3 regions of the Variovorax sp. P4_B10 genome follow, and region 3 is predicted to be linked to each of the others. Evidence: predicted binding sites of a transcription regulator. Region 3 holds the regulator's gene; each other region holds the start of a gene.
What was found. The regulator sigma-54, encoded in region 3, starts transcription at its own class of promoters, with help from an activator protein. The targets are predictions, from matches to a motif close to TGGCANGNAANCTGCTTT.

Region 1: AC1DXX_RS21315 (flavin monoamine oxidase family protein) is a predicted target of sigma-54. The motif match lies at 1,107-1,124, and genes of this name have one in related genera.
Region 2: exaC (acetaldehyde dehydrogenase ExaC) is a predicted target of sigma-54. The motif match lies at 1,666-1,683, and genes of this name have one in related genera.

The regions. Positions count from the first base shown of each region.
Region 1 covers NZ_JBFUHN010000048.1:9,039-12,285, forward strand. Annotated here, with positions in the region: gene AC1DXX_RS21315 (flavin monoamine oxidase family protein) at 1-1,070, opposite strand, end outside; gene AC1DXX_RS21320 (hypothetical protein) at 1,195-1,419, shown strand; gene AC1DXX_RS21325 (cell division protein ZapA) at 1,416-1,751, shown strand; gene AC1DXX_RS21330 (sulfite exporter TauE/SafE family protein) at 2,034-2,855, shown strand; gene AC1DXX_RS21335 (universal stress protein) at 2,983-3,247, shown strand, end outside.
Region 2 covers NZ_JBFUHN010000020.1:23,021-26,267, reverse strand. Annotated here, with positions in the region: gene exaC (acetaldehyde dehydrogenase ExaC) at 71-1,591, opposite strand; gene AC1DXX_RS11920 (sigma-54-dependent Fis family transcriptional regulator) at 1,873-3,247, shown strand, end outside.
Region 3 covers NZ_JBFUHN010000016.1:33,016-36,262, forward strand. Annotated here, with positions in the region: gene lptA (lipopolysaccharide transport periplasmic protein LptA) at 1-54, shown strand, start outside; gene lptB (LPS export ABC transporter ATP-binding protein) at 51-845, shown strand; gene rpoN (RNA polymerase factor sigma-54) at 864-2,447, shown strand; gene AC1DXX_RS10350 (phospholipase D family protein) at 2,458-3,247, shown strand, end outside.

The DNA.
Region 1 (3,247 bases), on a different contig from region 3:
ATCGCCGAGCCGACCTGGATGTCGATCTGGCTCAGCACCGACAGCGGGATCGTGCACAGGCACCAGTCGGCCTTGGCCTGCGTGACCGCGCCGCCCTTGGCCTCGTCGGTGTAGGTGACGGTGACGCCGCGGTCGTTCTGCTCGATCTTCGTGACCTTGGCGCCGTAGCGGATCAGGCTGCCGACTTCTTTCGCGAAAGCCTTGGCGATCATGTCCATGCCGCCCACGGGCTGGAAGATCGCACTCTGGAATTCGTAGTCCTGCCCGCTCGCGATGTAGCGCCAAAGGTTCGATTGCAGCAGCTCGCTCATGTCGAGCGGCTTCGATGGCCTGGCCAGCGGCATCAGGCCGCCGCCTGCGTCCACCTCGTAGCCGCGGCGATCGCTGCTGACCGTGCCCTCGCGATAACGGAACTGCGTATCGAGCGCGCCCCAGCGGCGCAGGCCTTCGAGCAGCTTCTCCTTGTCTTCCTTGGTCAGCGCGGCATCGAGGTTGCCCTGCGTCGCGGCCTTGCCGAGCAGCTCGGCCACATAGCCCTGGTAGTCGGCCTGCACGTGGCGATAGCGCTGCGGCTTGCCGCCATAGGCCTTGCTCGAATGCACGAGCGCGTTGTAGTTGACCTGGATGAAAGGCTCGAGCGCAACGCCCAGGCGCTTGCAGTAGCCGAGCACCGCGTGGTGATGAAAAGGTATGCGCCACGGGCCCGGATTGAAGTACTCGCCCTTGGCAAAGCCGCATTGCTGCACGGCGCCGCCGAGCTCGGTGAAGGTGTCGCCACCGCGCAGCGTCCAGCAGCGGCCGCCCGCACGATGGCTGAACTCGAGGACCTTGACCGAGTAGCCCGCGTTGCGCAGCTCGAGCGCGGCGGCCATGCCGGCCAGGCCCGCACCAAGAATCAGCACCGAGGCGCCCTTCTTTGCGCCATCGAGTTTCGGAGGGCCGTTGTAGTTGGACTCGGCTGCGAAGCCCAGCGAAGTCATCGCCTGGTACATCGCACCGCCTCCTGCCGTCTTGCCGATGAGCGTGAGCAGATCACGCCGACTGAATAAAGTGTTGTTCTTCGTGGTCATGGGCTGGCTGTAAATGTTTGAAAGGCCGCTGCGAAGGCAGCAGAATCCATGCCAGACAAAGCACCGCGCGCACCGTCGGCGGGACCTTTTTGCCCGGATTCCCGGGAAACTACAATCGCCAACCATGCCCGCCTCCAGCCCCATCGATCAGATCGCCGAGCGTGTGGAACGCTTGCTCGTGCGTCACGAAGAGGTACAGCGCACCAATGCGCTGCTACAGGAACAGGTCGATGCGCTCACGCGCGAACGCGACGGGCTGAAGTCGCGGCTCGCCGCGGCACGCACGCGCCTCGACGCCTTGCTCGAGCGGCTGCCGGCTGAACCACCTCCCGAAGATTCCACCGCATGAAGCAGATAGAAGTACAGATCATGGGCCAGAGCTATCTGCTCGGCTGCCCCGATGGCGGTGAGCCGCAGTTGCGCGATGCCGTCGAACGCGTGGATGCCGCCATGTGCAAGATCCGCGATGCGGGCAAGGTCAAGGCGCGCGATCGCATCGCGGTGCTGGCTTCGCTGAACCTGGCGTTCGACCTCGCAGCGCAGCAGGCGGCTGCAGCAGCGGCCCCTGCCGCAGCACCCGCAACCACCACGGCTGCGGAGCCTGGCGAAGCCGATCCGAAGGCCGCCCAACTGATTCAAAAGCTCGATCAGGCACTGGCCGGCGATGATCATTTGCTCTGAATGAGCCCCGCGGACCCGGACGGAGCGTAAAATCCGAACTGTCTGCGGTGCGCGTCGGGCTTAATATTTCCTTGTTCCAATGCTCTCCGGAGCCGGGCTTGGTACATTGCTTGACGGGCGTGATCATCTCGCGTCAGATGAACCCGAAGTCTTGCTGCCCTCGCCCACCTGAACCCTGGTTCAGGATGCGGGTTCGGCGCCCACTTGCAGACACCTTTTCCATCGGCACGGCCCCCAGCACACCCTGCTCGGGGCCGTTGCTTTGTCCGAAGACCCCGCAGCGTGACCGATCTCCTCGACCCCCTCCTGATCCTCGAACTGGCCACGCTCGGCCTGGGCACCGGCTTCCTCGCAGGCCTGCTCGGCATCGGCGGCGGCATGCTGATGGTGCCGTTCATCACGATCATCATGGGCCACCGCGGCGTGTCGTCGGACCTGGCGGTGAAGATGGCCATCGCCACCTCGATGGCCACGATCATCTTCACCTCGGTGTCGAGCGTGCGCGCGCACCACAAGCGCGGCGCGGTGCGCTGGGACATCGTGCGGCGCCTTGCGCCCGGCATCGTCATCGGCAGCCTGGCGGGCAGCCTGGGCGTCTTCGCATTGCTCAAGGGCACGGCGCTCGCCATCTTCTTCGCGCTGTTCGTGGGCTTCTCGGCCACGCAGATGTTCCTCGACAAGAAACCCAAGCCCACGCGGCAGATGCCGGGCACCGGCGGCCAGCTCGCGGGCGGCGGCGCGATCGGCTTCATCTCGGGCCTGGTGGGCGCGGGCGGCGGCTTCATCAGCGTGCCCTTCATGACCTGGTGCAACGTGTCGATCCACAACGCGGTGGCAACAAGCGCGGCGCTGGGCTTCCCGATCGCGGTGGCCAATGTGCTCGGCTATGCCATCAGCGGCCAGTCGGTGCAGGGCCTGCCGGACGGCTCCTTCGGCTACATCTGGCTGCCCGCGCTGGTGGTGATTGCCTTGTGCAGCGTGTTCACCGCGCCGCTGGGCGCGAAGGCCGCGCACAGCCTGCCGGTGAAGAAGCTCAAGCGCGTGTTCGCGAGCATCCTGTACCTGCTCGCGGCCTACATGCTCTGGAAGGGCTTGAAGGGCTGACCCCATCACCCCGGCTTCGGCAAAGCCGGCTCCGCGGTGTTCCACGCGAGGATGCACGAGCAATAGCCCTTCGGCTCTGGGGTGAGACCCGTTGCGACGGACGGGTCGGGGCCGTATAACGGTTTTCATGAAAATCCTCATCGCCGTCGACGGAAGCGCCTACACGCAAAAGGCCCTCAACTACCTGATCGCCAACCGCGCCATGTTCGTGGACGGGCATGAACTGGTGGTGGTGCACGTGTGCACCGGCGTCTCCGGCCATGTGGCCCGGCACCTCAGCAAGGAGGTGGTGACCGACTACTACGCCGAGGAAAACGCCAAGGTGCTCGAACCCGTGAAGGCCTTCTTCGCCGAGAAGGGCGTGAGCAACTTCAAGGCCGATGCGCGCCATG
Region 2 (3,247 bases), on a different contig from region 3:
CATCATCGGCCCGGCCACGTCCCTCCAGGTTGACGCACGTCAAGCCCTTCGCCAATCTCGCCGCCAGCCTTCAGAAGAACCCGAGCTTCTTCGGCGAATAGCTCACGAGCAGGTTCTTGGTCTGCTGGTAGTGGTCGAGCATCATCTTGTGCGTTTCCCGGCCGATGCCCGACTCCTTGTAGCCGCCGAAGGTGGCGTGTGCCGGGTAGGCGTGATAGCAGTTGGTCCACACCCGGCCGGCCTGGATGGCACGGCCCATGCGGTAGGCGGTGCTGCCGTCGCGCGTCCACACGCCGGCGCCCAGGCCGTAGGGGGTGTCGTTGGCAATCGCCAGCGCTTCGGCCTCGGTCTTGAAGGTCGCGATCGCGAGCACGGGACCGAAGATCTCCTCCTGGAAGATCCGCATCTTGTTGTGCCCCTTGAACAGCGTGGGCTGGATGTAGTACCCGCCGGCCAGCTCGCCGCCGAGCTGCGCGCGGCCGCCGCCGGCCAGGCACTGCGCGCCCTCTTCCTTGCCGAGGTCGAGGTAGGTCATGATCTTGTCCATCTGGACGGCCGAGGCCTGGGCTCCCATCATGGTCTCGGTGTCCAGCGGGTTGCCCTGCTTGATGGCCTTGATCCGCTCCAGTGCGCGGGCCATGAACCTGTCGTAGATCGACTCCTGGATCAGCGCACGCGAGGGGCAGGTGCAGACCTCGCCCTGGTTGAAGGCAAACAGCACCAGGCCTTCGATGGCCTTGTCGAAGAAGTCGTCGTCCGCGTCCGCGATGTCTTCGAAGAAGATGTTGGGGCTCTTGCCGCCGAGCTCGAGGGTGGCCGGGATCAGGTTGCCGGCCGCGGCCTGCGCAATGACCCGGCCCGTGGCCGTGGAGCCCGTGAATGCGATCTTGGCGATCCGCTTGCTGCCGGCCAGCGCCATGCCGGCCTCGCGGCCGTAGCCGTTGACGATATTGAGCACGCCGGGCGGCAGCAGGTCGGCCAGCAGCTCGGCCATCACCATGATGCTGACGGGCGTCGATTCGGCGGGCTTGAGCACCACGCAGTTGCCTGCGGCGATGGCGGGCGCGAGTTTCCAGGCGGCCATCAGGATCGGGAAGTTCCAGGGAATGATCAGCCCCACCACGCCCAGCGGCTCGTGAAAATGGTAGGCGATGGTGTTCTCGTCGATCTCGCTCAATGCGCCTTCCTGCGCGCGCAGGCAGCCGGCGAAATAGCGGAAATGGTCGACGGTCAGCGGAATGTCGGCGTTGAGCGTCTCGCGGATCGGCTTGCCGTTGTCCACCGTCTCCGCGTAGGCGAGCAGCTCGAGGTTCTGCTCGAGGCGGTCCGCGATCTTCAGCAGCACGTTGGCGCGCTCGGCCGGAGAGGTTCGGCCCCACTGGCCGGCAGCCGCATGGGCCGCGTCGAGTGCGAGTTCGATGTCTTCCGCGCCGGAGCGGGCTGCGCGGGTGTAGGGCTTGCCGGTGATCGGCGTGATGACGTCGAAGTACTGTCCCTTCAGCGGCGGCACGAACTTGCCGTTGATGAAGTTGTCGTAGGCGGGCTTGAAGTCGATCTTCGCGCCGGGGGTATGGGGGCTGGCGTATTGCATGGTCTTGTCTCCGTCTGGTGGGGGGTGGAAGGCGACCGCGCAAACCGGATGCCGCGCGGACCCGGGGGTGCGGCATTGCATGCGCCGTGCCAGCGGGCCTTGAACGCGAATCCCCTGATCTGGCGCAAGAATCGGGTCAGCTTCCTGCGCCAGACTGCGCAAGCGGTGTGCTGCGATGAGCAACTGTCACGAAACGGGACAGTGCAGCCCCGCATTCATGCTCAAACAGCTCGACGTCCGTTACACCCCGGGGCCCGCAGAGGCCCGCCTGGAGACAAGAGATGCACGCGAACCCCCTCATCGTCGCCCGCACGCCGGGCTCGCGCCTGCGCGAAGCGCGCCGCCAGCTGGCGACCACCGGCGAGGTCGCCGACGGACTCCTCGATGCCGCGTTGCGCCGAAGCTGGGAGCGCAGCCGCGGCTTCGGCCTGGCGCCATCGGGGCGCGCGCCCGGCGTTCCCCACGCATCCGCGGCGCAACTCGCACGGGCGCTGGACCAGCAGCGCGAACTCGCGTCCCATGCGCGGCCGGTCATGGAGTTCCTGTTCGAACAAATGCGCGACACCGACAGCATGGTCATCCTCGCCGACGCACAGGGCATGCTGCTCGAGGCCCTGGGCGATGCGCATTTCGCGAACCGCGCCCAACGCGTGGCCCTGCGCCCCGGCGCCAACTGGAACGAGCAGTGGCGCGGCACCAATGCCATCGGCACCGCGCTGGCCGACGCGGCGCCGGTGGTGGTGCATGCAGGCGAGCACTACCTCGACCGCAACGGCTTTCTCACCTGCACGGCCGCGCCGATCACCGGGCCGGACGGGCGCGTGCTGGGCGTGCTCGACATTTCGGGCGACCACCGCGGCTACCACCGTCATGCGCTGGCACTCGTCCGGCTCGCCGTGCGTACCGTCGAGCAGAAGCTGTTCGACACGCGCCATACCGCGAACCTGCGCCTGCGCCTGCATCTCCAGCCCGAGGGCATCGGCAGCGTGACGGAGGGCCTGCTGGCCCTGTCGGACGACGGATGGGTGGTGGGGGCCAATGCGGCGGCACTCGCGCTGCTGGGCCTCTCCCGCTGCGACGTCGGCGCCACCACCGTGGAACAGGTGCTGCAGCTGGAAGTGCCGACGCTGATGGCCTGGTGCCGCCAGCCGGCCGGCGCGCCACGCGTGGTGCGCAGGCATGACGGCAGTGCTCTCTGGTTGCGGGTAGAGGCCGGGCGTCACGTCCTGCCGGCACCCCGAGACGATCGCATCGCTCTCCATTCGGCGAGAACCCAGGCCGATGCGCTGACCGAACTGGACACCGGCGACCCGGTCATGCGGGCCGCGGTCGAGCGCGCGAGGCGCGTGCTGGACAAGCCGATCGCGTGCCTGTTGCTCGGTGCGTCCGGCGTCGGCAAGGAGATGTTCGCCCGGGCCCTGCACGCCAGCGGAACACGCCGCGAGGGCCCGTTTGTCGCCGTCAACTGCGCTGCGCTGCCGGAACAGCTGATCGAGGCCGAGCTCTTCGGCTACCGTCCCGGCGCCTTCACCGGTGCCAGCCGGGAAGGCGCGATCGGCCGCATCCGCGAGGCGCACGGAGGCACCCTGCTGCTCGACGAGATCGGCGACATGCCGCTCGCGCTGCAGGCGCGGCTGCTTCGCGTGCTCCAGGACC
Region 3 (3,247 bases):
ACCGGCCTGCGCTCGACCACCACGCTCAGTGGAGAGGGAGAAGGGCACAAGTGATCGAAACCGCCGGAATCCAGGAAGCCAACAACGTCCCGGGCAGCCGCCTGGTCGCACGCGGCCTGCAGAAAAGCTATGGCAGCCGCACGGTCGTCAAGGACGTCTCGCTCGACGTGCAGAAGGGCGAAGTCGTCGGTTTGCTCGGCCCCAATGGCGCCGGCAAGACCACCTCGTTCTACATGATCGTCGGGCTGGTGCGTGCCGACGCCGGCGAGATCACCATCGACGGCGAGCCCATCGCCCACATGCCGATCCATCGCCGTGCGCGCATGGGCCTGAGCTACCTGCCGCAGGAAGCCTCGATCTTCCGCAAGCTGACGGTCGAAGAGAACGTGCGGGCCGTGCTCGAGCTGCAGCGCGAACCCGACGAAAGCGGCAAGGTGGTGGCGCTTTCCAAGAAGCACATCGAAGAGCGCCTGTCCGAGCTGCTGGCCGACCTGCGGGTCGACCACCTGCGCGACTCGCCCGCGCTCGCGCTCTCGGGCGGCGAACGCCGCCGCGTCGAGATCGCGCGCGCGCTGGCCACCCAGCCGCGCTTCATCCTGCTGGACGAGCCTTTCGCCGGTATCGACCCGATCGCGGTCATCGAGATCCAGCGGATCATCAGTTTCCTGAAGGAGCGCGGCATCGGCGTGCTCATCACCGACCACAACGTGCGTGAAACGCTGGGCATCTGCGATCACGCGTTCATCATCAGCGACGGGCATGTGCTGGCACAAGGCACACCCTCGGAGATCGTCGACAACGCCGAAGTACGCAGGGTGTACCTGGGCGAGCACTTCCGGATGTAAGGGAGGGTCGCGTTCTCCATGAAGCAAGGGCTGTCCCTTCGCGTCTCGCAGCATCTGGCGCTCACGCCACAGCTGCAGCAGTCGATCCGGCTGCTCCAGCTCTCCACGCTCGAACTGAGCCAGGAGGTCGAGCAGATGCTGGACGAGAACCCGTTCCTCGAACGCACCGCGGAAGAAGCGGCGCGCGAGGAATTCGGGCTCGATGCCGTCGACACACCCGTGCCGCGCGAGGAGGCCGGCGAGAGCGAATTCGCCTCGGCGCCGGCCAGCAGCGCGACGACCGCCTCCACCGACACCGCGGCAACCAGCGACGCCGATGGCGCCACTGCCGACACCACCGAGCGCGAGCCCGACTGGGAAGGCGACGGCACCGTCGACATGGCGCCCGACGACAGCGAGTGGGGCAGCGATGCGCCTGCGCGCCAGAACAACCTCGGCGACGACGAACGTGCCGACGCCACCGAGCTCGCGCGCAGCCAGGAATCGCTGCAATCGTTCCTGCACCGCCAGGCGCTCAGCCTGCGCCTGAACGAGAACGACAGCGCCGCGCTGCGCTTCCTGATCGAATCGCTCAACGACGACGGCTACCTCGAAGACTCGCTGCCCGCGCTGGCCTCGGGCCTTGCGGGCGACGACAACGACCAGTTCGACGAACTCGTGCACCACTTCCAGATGGCGCTCGGCCTGCTGCAGAGCCTGGAGCCCGTCGGCGTCGGCGCGCGCGACCTGGGCGAATGCCTCGGCATCCAGCTGCGCGCACTGGCCAGCGAGGACGAGGCCGAGGAGGCAGCGCTGGTCCGCAAGACCGCCATCGCCATCTGCAAGCAGCCGATGGAGCTGCTCGCGCGGCGCGACTTCAAGCGCCTGGCCACCCTGACGCGCACCAACGAAGAGCTGGTGCGCTCGGCGCTGCAGATCATTGCGCGCCTCGAGCCCAAGCCGGGCCGCCGTTTCGTCGACGTCGAGCGCAACATCGTGATTCCCGACGTGATCGTCACCAAGATCGGCCGCGGCACGAACGTGAAGTTCCGCGTCATGCTCAACCCCGAGGTGATGCCGCGCCTGCGCGTGCACGACATCTACGCCGGTGCGCTCAAGTCGCACAAGGGCGAGGGCAGCCAGGCGCTGTCGCAGCGGCTGCAGGAGGCGCGCTGGTTCATCAAGAACATCCAGCAGCGCTTCGATACCATCCTGCGCGTGAGCAATGCGATCGTCGAGCGTCAGAAGAGCTACTTCGTGCACGGCGAGCTCGCGATGCGGCCGCTGGTGCTGCGCGAAATTGCCGACGAGCTGGGCCTGCACGAATCGACCATCTCGCGCGTGACCACGGCCAAGTACATGTCCACACCGTTCGGCACGGTCGAGCTCAAGTACTTCTTCGGCTCGGCGCTCGGCACCGAGACCGGCGGCAATGCGTCGAGCACCGCGGTGCGCGCGCTGATCAAGCAGTTCGTGAGCTCCGAGAGCATCAAGAAACCGCTGTCCGACAGCCAGATTTCCGAGATGCTGAAGGAGCAGGGCATCGAGTGCGCGCGGCGCACCGTGGCCAAGTACCGCGAAGCCCTGCGCATCGCGCCCGCCAACCTGCGCAAGGCACTGTAGAAAGCCGCCGATGATCCGTCGCCTGCTGTCGTGTTGTGGGCACTGGGTCTTCGTCGTGGCGGCATCGTTGCTGTTCGCAGGCTGCGCCACCCTGCCCGACGAAGCGCCACGCCCGCCCACCAAGGCCCTCGCCGTCTCGGCCGACACGGCCCTCGGCAAGATCGCGCTGGCCTCCCAGCCCGACCCCGACCTCAGCGGCTTCCGCCTGATGCCGGGCGGCGACTTCGCCTTCGACACCCGCATCCAGCTCGCGCGCCGCGCCCAGCGCACGCTCGACGTGCAGTACTACCAGATCGAGAACGACGAGACCGGCCGCTACCTGCTGCGCACCCTGCGCGATGCGGCGCAGCGCGGCGTGCGCGTGCGGCTGCTGATGGACGACCTCTACACCTCGGGCGAAGACGAACTGCTGCTCGGGCTGGCCGCCACGCCGAACGTCGAGCTGCGCCTCTTCAATCCGTTTCCGGCCGGGCGCGGCAGCCTGCTGCGGCGCTTCACCGCCTCGCTCTTCGACTTCAGCCGCGTCAACCGGCGCATGCACAACAAGCTCTTCATCGCCGACGGCGCGATGGCGGTGGCGGGTGGCCGCAACATCGGCAACCAGTACTTCAGGCGCAACTCGGGCCAGAACTTCATCGACCTCGACACCTTCGTGACCGGCGCGCTGATCCCGCGCCTGGGCACCCTGTTCGACCAGTACTGGAACAGCGTCCATGTGCGGCCGATCCAGTCGGTGGTGGCGAGCGGCCTGTCGCGCGAGAAGCTGCAGAAGCGCTTCGACGCCGCCACCGGCCCCGACA